Leucothrix mucor DSM 2157: one gene and its partners. The protein of the gene in region 3 binds, or shares a complex with, the protein of the main gene of each other region. Links are inferred from orthologs where the notes say so. Each region holds a gene or a part of one and is shown on either strand. Other genes may lie near its edges.

What was found.
Region 1: the proteins of dnaX (region 3) and holB are in contact, whole or in part, in a cryo-EM structure (PDB 8GIZ), measured with the Escherichia coli proteins. The link is inferred for Leucothrix mucor DSM 2157 from one-to-one orthologs.
Region 2: the proteins of dnaX (region 3) and dnaN are in contact, whole or in part, in a cryo-EM structure (PDB 8GIZ), measured with the Escherichia coli proteins. The link is inferred for Leucothrix mucor DSM 2157 from one-to-one orthologs.

What each region holds. Positions count from the first base shown.
Region 1 is NZ_ATTE01000001.1:1,878,619-1,881,777, forward strand. Bases 48-3,047 are described here. They hold holB (DNA polymerase III subunit delta'), read right to left. Parts: upstream 2,034-3,047; coding sequence 1,062-2,033; downstream 48-1,061. Other genes in these bases: LEUMU_RS0108340 (PilZ domain-containing protein), read right to left, coding at 663-1,022; tmk (dTMP kinase), read right to left, coding at 2,030-2,674; mltG (endolytic transglycosylase MltG), read right to left, coding at 2,671-3,047. Outside these bases: more of mltG, read right to left, coding at 3,048-3,159. UniProt on the Escherichia coli protein: Part of the beta sliding clamp loading complex, which hydrolyzes ATP to load the beta clamp onto primed DNA to form the DNA replication pre-initiation complex.
Region 2 is NZ_ATTE01000001.1:3,897,661-3,900,630, forward strand. The notes cover bases 160-2,970. They hold dnaN (DNA polymerase III subunit beta), read right to left. Parts: upstream 2,216-2,970; coding sequence 1,103-2,215; downstream 160-1,102. Other genes in these bases: recF (DNA replication/repair protein RecF), read right to left, coding at 160-1,092; dnaA (chromosomal replication initiator protein DnaA), read right to left, coding at 2,246-2,970. In the rest of the region: more of recF, read right to left, coding at 10-159. UniProt on the Escherichia coli protein: Confers DNA tethering and processivity to DNA polymerases and other proteins. Acts as a clamp, forming a ring around DNA (a reaction catalyzed by the clamp-loading complex) which diffuses in an ATP-independent manner freely and bidirectionally along dsDNA.
Region 3 is NZ_ATTE01000001.1:2,501,550-2,504,674, forward strand. Bases 1-2,966 are described here. They hold dnaX (DNA polymerase III subunit gamma/tau), read right to left. Parts: upstream 2,618-2,966; coding sequence 383-2,617; downstream 1-382. Other genes in these bases: LEUMU_RS0111155 (YbaB/EbfC family nucleoid-associated protein), read right to left, coding at 1-317; LEUMU_RS0111165 (DUF4184 family protein), read left to right, coding at 2,828-2,966. Outside these bases: more of LEUMU_RS0111165, read left to right, coding at 2,967-3,125. UniProt on the Escherichia coli protein: Part of the beta sliding clamp loading complex, which hydrolyzes ATP to load the beta clamp onto primed DNA to form the DNA replication pre-initiation complex.

The DNA of each region.
Region 1 (3,159 bases), 620 kb from region 3 along the record:
TCTCAAATCTCAAATCTCAAATCTCAAATCTCAAATCTCAAATCTAGTATGCCTAAGAAACTAAAACGACGAGCTTTGAATTGTAAAAAAACTGTCTTGATCTTGGTTCAGTTATTGATACCGAAAAAATGATGAACTAGCATGGGTATGGGCCAATACTGGAGAACAGAAAACACTGAAGAGAAATGAACAAAGCGTGAGAGATTCACTGTGAGCAGTATCAAGCAGGTGAAATCAAAAAAATACAAAAGTACAGCTCAAAAAGATCATAGCTATATAGAACGGAACTATCGGAAGAAGGATACGAGAACAAAGAAGAATGCTCGCACCCTCTTCTTTATTTGGCTGTTTTTTGATCTTTTTAAGACAAAAAACTAATCGCTATTCGCTCAGAATAAAGATTCTGAGCCATAAATTCAAAACTAAACGCTTTTTAAGCTAGTTTTTAAAGCGCTCACAATGCTAAATAGCCGTCACTTTCGCTAAAAACACCCCTAAAAATCACCTCTCCCCTGTTTTTATGGGTGTTTCGATGTAAAATTAAACAAAATAAGGCCGATTCTAAGCGATTTTCAGCAAAAACATGCAATTTCACTTTAGTGCAAAACAACGGCAAAACGGAAAATTAATTTTCCTGTGAATTCTGGCACTTCCACTGAGGCTTAGTAAGTATGATAAACCGATGGCTTGGCCGCCAAATCCCCTAGAATCGACTCCAGCGCCATGCGAACATTATCCTTAGTGCGACCACTAAACTGAACACCAACGCCGCCCTGTGTGCTCATAGCTTGATTTGGAGACACCCAGACAACCTTAGCTGGAACAGCATACTTTTTTGCTTCAGACATAATCTTAAGCGACAAAATAACCTCATCACCTAAGTTAAAGCGCTTATCCGTGATCGCATATATACCGCCACCTTTAATAAATGGCATGTAGTTTGCGTGCAAGGCAGTTTTGTCTTTGATTGAAACGTTGATGACATTGCGAACCGCCTCTTCTTGCTGGCTGTCAATTTCCATGATTTATTTTCCGATCTTATTGTTATTATTAGTAAAGCTCTAACGATTCAAAGCTTCTTTCTGCCACAACAGTAGCATATTTTCGGTGTACAACAGAGCATTTAACGATGTGTGGGCATGCTTTTTCAACTCCAGCATACTATCACGAAGTCGCCATAGGTCATTGTTTTTAAGTGACATATGCTTCCTCAGATGAGGGCTAATTGCATCAGTGACACCTTCGGCACCCGAAAAAACACTGCGAATCATCGACTCAATCCACTGCAGCTGCCAATCCAATAACTCGCCTTTGTCACTCTTCTCCCAACGCTTTGCGACGCTGATAAGTGAATGACGCCCCTGAAGCAGCTTAAGAATATCAGTAGCAAACTGCTTTCGTTCGGCAAGCTTCTCACCACTATCCAAAGCCTTTGCCAACAAAGGACGCCCGCCGGAGGCTAGGAGTAACTCACCAATTGGATGCGTTAAATCCTGCGACTCAAGCCAATCAGTTGCTTGCAGGGTGGTTGGCTGTGGGAGTTGTATAATTTGACAACGGCTACGGATGGTCGGGATCAGCTGTGAGAAATTAGAACTCACCAGCAACATCACCGTGTTCTTAGGTGGCTCTTCAAGTGTTTTCAGTAAGCTATTGGCGGCATTAGTATTTAAGCGCTCTACGGGATAGATAAACACCACCCGGCTCTCTTGGTAACTGCGGCTTAGATACACAAACTCATTTAATCGACGAATCTGATCAACAACAATCTGCGTTTTTTTCTCTTCTAAGAGTACGGAGCTGTAATCCGGGTGAGAACTTGCTTCGAATAAATGACAGCTTTTACAGTGTCCACAGGCGAAGTCATCAGCACCATGTGCATTCTCACACATTAACGCTTTTGCCAGCCCTAACGCAAAGTCACGCTTGCCACAATACTCTGGTCCCGCCAACAATAAAGCATGTGGCATATGGTCGCGAGCACGCGCACGTGACAATGCATTCCAGGCATCTTGCTGCCATGGATAAATCATTCGAAATTCGTATCTTTAAGTAATTGTGATGTGGTCATTTTCAACTGATCTCTGACTTGCTCAAGAGATTGAGAGGCATCTAATACCTTAAATCGTGTCGGCTCTGCCGCTGCCCGAGCTAAGTAACAATCTCGAATTCGCTGAAAAAACAATACCGCCTCTTGCTCAAAGCGATCAGCTGCACCACGAGACTTCGCACGAGATAAGCCAATTTCAACCGGTAGATCAAACAAGAAAGTCTGATCCGGCTTGCGGCCACCTAAAACCCAGGATTCAAGCTCTGCAATCCGAGCCATATCAATGCCACGCCCCCCGCCTTGATAAGCAAAGCTGGCATCTGTAAAACGATCACATAAAACCCACTGGCCTTCATTTAAAGCCGGCAAAATCTTATGTTGATAATGCTCAGCACGAGATGCAAACATTAGTAACAACTCAGTATCCGAATGCATTGCCGGCAGATCAGGGTTTAACAGAATCTCACGAATTCGCTCGCCAACTTCCGTCCCACCGGGCTCACGAGTGACTAAAACAGTTTTCCCGCTAGTTTCAAGCATCTCCTTCACATACTGCAGATTACTGCTCTTCCCTGCTCCTTCCGTTCCCTCAAAGCTCAGAAATAAGCCACGTGGATGACTCATTTATCCCCCTGATAAGCTTTAGCATTTCCGTTGAGCTGATATTTTACAACGGCTCTGCGATGTTCTTTATAACTATTTGAAAAATGCGAGGTTCCATCACCACGTGCGACAAAATAAAGCGCTTTTGTCGCTTCAGGATGTAGCACTGCCCTGATCGCTTCAGCACTTGGCGTTGCAATCGGCGTCGGCGTTAACCCTTTACGTGTATAGGTGTTATAAGGTGTATCACGTCTAAGGTCGGATTTTCGAATATTGCCTTCAAAGCGCTCACCCATGCCATAAATAACACTGGGGTCTGTTTGCAGCATCATCCCTATTTTCAAGCGATTTTGAAATACAGCGGCAATCAATGGCCGCTCTTCAGGCACGCCGGTTTCTTTCTCAACGATGGATGCCAGAATCAAGGCCTGATAAGGAGTTTTAAGCGGAATACCGGCTTCACGCTGCTCCCATTCCTTATTAAGGAATGACTTCATTGCCTGATG
Region 2 (2,970 bases), 1.4 Mb from region 3 along the record:
TGACTGTTTTCATAGCGTTGTAACCTTTCCCCGTTTCACGTGAAACATGCGATCAGTATCTAATAATGGGATCAATTCTGCTTGTGTAGTGGTCAGTAATAATTGCTGCTCAAGACCTCGCAAAGTGGTTAACAATGACTGCTTATTTTCACCATCCAATTCAGCAGCCAGGTCATCAATAGCGATAATCCCTTTGCGTAAATCATCAGGGTCAATACTTCGGCTTTGTGCCAGCAGCATGGCAATGGCAATTAATTTGAGTTGTCCACGAGAAGCACTCTGTTGGGCTAAATGACCATTGAATATAACTTGTAACTCCGCTCGATGAGAGCCCGATAATGTTCGTGCGGACTTGATATCCGTTTCTCGTTTTTGCTGGTAGAACGCTTTTTGAGACTCTGGCGACAAATCCATTCCCTGAGCGAATCCTGTGGTCAGCTCAATATCAAGCTTCTGCCCTTCCAACAACTGCTCACTTAATAAAGCAAGCTGAGGCTTTAAAACCTCCAAAGAATGTTGGCGGTAATTTTGAATAACTATCTGCGACTTGATTAACTCATCGGTCCAAATTGGTAGCGCAGATAAATAAGAAGAAACACGCAAACACAAATTACGCTGCTTCAGCACTCGCTGATAGTTCTGCCAGATCTTGTGAAATTCAGGGAATAAGTAAAAAGCAATCCAGTCAATAAATGCCCTGCGGATAGAAGGAGAACCAGTGATTAAATCGATGGAATTTGGATGAATAATCGTCACGGGTAAGTAACGACTGAGTGCAGCCTGAGAATTGATATCCTGTTGATTCACCCGGATACGAGTAGTGCTTTTGCTTTTTTGAATACCGATACGGTAGTGATGATCTTGCTCGGTACACACAGCACGAACTAACAAAGACTCTTCAGTACTACGAATAACATCAACAATTCGGGAGGAGCGAAAAGAGCGACCACGAGAGAGAATGGAGACGGCTTCAAGAATACTGGACTTTCCAGAGCCGTTGTCACCACAGATCAGATTGACCTGCGGTGACAAGCTTAATTCAGCGCTTTCAATAATTCGGCAATGACTAACTGAAAGCTGCTCAAGCAACATGTTGAGACGATTACAGACGAACCGGCATCACCACATAACGCACACCATCGTCATCATCGGATGACAACAAAGCACTAGCGGCAGAGCTAGTGAAATTGAAGTTAACCGTTTCACCGTCCAAATGATTGACCGCCTCTAAGAGGTAGTTAACGTTAAAACCAATCTCAAAGACTTCACCACTGTAGTTCACATCGATCTCTTCCTCCGCACTCTCCTGTTCTGGGTTATTCGACATAAGTGTCAGCAAACCATCAGTCAGGCGCAGACGAATTCCACGGAATTTTTCATTCGACAAAATAGCAACACGCGCTAAGGTGTCACGAAAGACCATACGGTCTAATTGGATTTTTAGCGTGGTGTTGGCAGGTACCGCTGCTTTGTAATCAGGGTACTTTCCATCGATTAGTTTTGATGTGAAACGGACATTATCTTTTTCAACACGAATATGGTTTTCACTAAGTTGAACCCGTACTGACACATCAGAACTGGATTCTAGGATACGCGACAATTCTAAAGCACCTTTACGCGGAACAATAATACCGACACGCTCTGCAATCGCAATTGACTCATCACGGCAATCAGCCAGTGCCAAACGATGACCATCGGTTGATACACTGGACACCATGCCGGTCGTGATATCGAGTAACAGACCATTCAAGTAGTAGCGCACATCTTGGTTTGCCATACAAAAAGCTGTTTTATCCAACAAACGCTTAAACTGACTTTCCATCAACACCAGTTCATTGCTTAATGGAATCTCATCCAACTCCGGGAAATCTTCAGCAGGCAATGTGGCCAATTCAAAACGGCTTCGTCCGCCCTTAATCAGTAAGCGTGAACTGTTTTCATCTTGCTCGACTAAAATAAAGGAGTCGGATGGCAACGCTTTGGTGATATCTAACAGTTTACGAGCGGGTGCAGTAACCGCCCCTTCCCTGTCAACCTGAATATTAATACTGGCACTTAACTCGATTTCAAGATCAGTACCAACCAGACGTAAACGTTCGTTCTCAACACTCAGCAGGACATTCTCAAGAATTTTAGTGGTATGCTTTTTTTCAACGGCACCCACAACATTGGCAAGCAGTTCTACAAGGGTGTCTCTGGCAACTGTAAATTTCATAGCGGTTTCATTATCCGTGTAGCAGCACAATTAGCTGCGCAAGGTTCTAGACAAAATTCGATGAGCCTCTTCAAGGCGACTATCCGATTGTAACAGCTCCCGTACTTTTCGACAGGCATGCAAAACGGTTGTGTGATCGCGTCCACCAAACTTCTCACCAATTTCCGGCAAACTGTGATTGGTCAATTCTTTGGCCAATGCCATGGCTAGCTGTCTTGGACGAGTAACGGTTCGGGTACGACTTTTAGAATCCAAATCCGAGATACGGATATTGAAATACTCGGCGACCAGTTTTTTGATGCTGTCGATGGTAACCATCTTATCCATCACGGCCAATTGATCACGCAGCGCATCCTGAACGAAGTCCATTGTGATATTGGTCGTATTGCGCAGTCGTAAAATCGCCAATACGCGAAGTAGTGCACCTTCCAAGTCACGAATATTGGAGCGGAAGCGACGTGCAATAAAGAAAGCCACATCATTTGGAATATCCAAACCAAGGTGCTCAACCTTTTTGCGCAAAATCGCGACACGTGTTTCAACATCGGGCGGCTCAACTTCTACCGACAGACCCCAGACCAATCTGGACTGCAAGCGATCATCAAGATTTTCAACCTCACGAGGTAAGCGGTCACCTGTCATGATAATTTGCTTCTGGCATTCCAACAACACGTTAAAGGTATGGAAAAACTCTTCCATACTTCGCGTTTTGTTGGCAAAAAATTGAATATCATCAATCAGTAATGCATCAGCCG
Region 3 (3,125 bases):
AACTTCATTCCAGCTGGCAAGTTCATGCCTGCTGTGACACCAGCCATGCGGCTTTTAGTTTCAGCAGCCAGCTTCTGAACAGAGTCATTAAATGCGGCAGCAATCAGGTCTTCCAGCATTTCCTGATCATCATCTTCCATCAGGCTTGGATCAATTTTAATGCGCTTGCATTCGTGCTGACCATTGATTGTGACAGCCACTAATCCACCACCAGACTCACCAGTGACTTCTAATAGGGCGATTTCTGCCTGCGCGCGCTGCATGTCTTCCTGCATTTTTTGCGCCTGCTTCATCATGTTGCCCAAACCACCTTTCATCATGTCAATCTCTCCTGAATTCAATTTGTACCAGTATAGCCCAAGGGCTTGTTAATTAAAGTTGTTTATTCGGTCTTCGGGCGCACTGAGCCGGGTACTACTCGCGCGCCAAAACGCTCAGCCAACGCCTTTACAAAACTATCCTCGTGGATGTGTTGTTCAGCGGCCTGCTGACGTTCTACCAAGTAACGAGCATCATATTGGGCCGGCGTTTCCAGTTTTAAATCCCTAAGTGCAACGACTAAGGTGCGCTGGGTACCGTAATACTCGTTAAGCGCCGCTTCAATCTCATCAACCACCCCTTCGCGCATCAGCATTTCACTGGCACTTTCCAGATGCAGCATGATTTTGGAGTCGGTTTGCTCGTCCATATTACAGTGCTGAATTAACGCCGCCGCTAAACCGGATAATTTCAAGGATTTTACAACCTTGTACCACTCATCATCGGCTTCGATTTTCTCGTAATCAGTAGCTTGTGAGGCAGGCGCTGCGCGATTTGGTTCCGGTGAATTGGCTTTTGGAGCCGAATTATTGGTTTGAAGTGGTGGCTCACTCACTTCAGGTGCTCTAGCAGCGGGTGTAGCGCTTTCTGATGGCCTTGTAGGCGCAGCAGGTTTCTGAGCAAAGTCATTAACTTGTGCGGCAGGCTTATCCGTTTTCCATGGCGGTGGAATATCATCAACCGGTGGCGCACTCTCAGCAACTTGCTTAACGGGCTTGACACTGCTGGCTTGGCTGATCATTTGATCATATTCATCCCAAGCTGGCGGCACATCATCGTCATCATACGCAGGCGCAGCCGGCTTTGGTGCTGGTGCTGGTGCTGGTGCTGGTGCTGGTGCTGGTGCTGGTGCTGGTGCTGGTGCTGGTGCTGGTGCTGGTGCTGGTGCTGGTGCTGGTGCTACCGATGTTGTTGTGGTGCTAGCGTTATCCGCTATGGTTTTTTTTTTGGATTCTGCGCTCTCTTCATCCACCAATGCAGCCGCTGCGGCAACAGCCGAAGCAATTTTAGAAGCACGGTCTGTCGATGCATCACTATTGGTCAGCGCAGTAGTCGATGAGACGGTATCACTAGCACTGGCCGCTGAAGGTATAGCAGATTCTACTGTACTACTAGGAGCAGCCACGACAGGCTCAGAAGCTTGGGCAACCGGTGCAGATATCGTAGGTGTCGATGAGTTCGTAGCAGCTGGTGCAGGCATAGCCGGCGTTGAAATTGGCGCAATCGTCGTCGGGCGAAATGCCAACATACGCAGCATTAACATTTCAAAGCCACTGCGAGGATCAGGCGCCAGCGATAAATCACGACGGCCAGTCAATGCAATCTGATAATACAGCTGCACATCTTCCTTCGTCATTTTGCCAGCTAGCTCGCGAAGATTATCATCATCTTCATCCGCGCCCGGCACAACTTGCAACACTGCCAACTGGTGCAACATAGCAATCATCGCATCAGTCGCAGCCGCAAAATCAGGAGTTACGCCAGCCATATCATCGACTTTGGCAATAATGCCTGCGCCATCACCGGCAACCACCATTTCGAGCAAAGCAATCAGCGGGTCATGCGCAATACTGCCTAACATTTCGCGTACTTCATCGAGCTTTAAAGTGCCATCGCCGAACGCAATCGCCTGATCCATCAAACTCAAGGCATCCCGCATACTGCCGTCAGCCGCACGGGATAACAGGCGAACCGAGGCATCATCTCCGGAAATCTGCTCTTCTTCCAGCAAGTGCTTAAGGTGTCCGGCAATCATATCCAGCGTCATACGCTTTAGATTAAATTGCAGGCAGCGCGATAAAATAGTGACGGGTAGTTTTTGCGGATCAGTTGTCGCAAATAGAAATTTTACATGTCCGGGAGGCTCTTCCAGCGTTTTCAACAAAGCGTTGAAACTGTGGCCGGATAGCATGTGGACTTCATCGATCAAATAGACTTTAAAACGACCACGGGTCGGTGCGTACTGAACATTATCCAGTAGCTCACGGGTATCTTCGACTTTGGTACGTGAGGCGGCATCGACCTCAATCAGATCAACAAAGCGGCCAGCGGCAATTTCAGTACAGGCATTACAAACGCCGCAAGGTTCCGAGGTAATCCCCGTCTCGCAGTTCAGGCATTTTGCCAGAATTCGTGCAATGGTTGTTTTTCCGACGCCGCGGGTGCCGGTAAATAGATAAGCGTGGTGTAGCCGGTCGTTATCAAGAGCATTAATCAGCCCGCGCAACACATGTTGCTGGCCGACCATTTCTTTGAAATTCTGGGGACGCCATTTTCGCGCAAGAACCTGATAACTCATAAGGTAATATACAGATGGCTGAAAAGAGCTGCAACTGGTGGCAACCCACATCAGCCGACCCTCAGCGCACGAATCCACCACTACAGTTGCTTCCTTCCGGACCTGGCTGGGTTTGCAGTTTCTCGTCGCGAGGAGACCGATGCAGGTCACCATATTGCAGAGCGACGCATTATGCGGGAAAATCACCGCACTCACAAGCAGAAATCGAATATGCCTTTTACATTATCTCACCCCGTAGCCGCCATCCCATTAAAAAAATACCTTGGCGACTTCGGAGGACTTTCCGCGCTGTTTATTGGCGCGATGATTCCCGACTTTGTTTATATGTTACCGCCGGAGTTTGTCTACTACTACCGACTGGAAAGTCACTCACTCATGGGCTTACTTAAAGTGTGCCTGCCGATGGGGATTGGATTCTTTTATCTCTATCATTTATTGATGGCGCCGGTATTAGTCTCGCTTTTTCCAGCGCCCTTACGCCACAAGTTGCCACCGCATTTATCCTTGG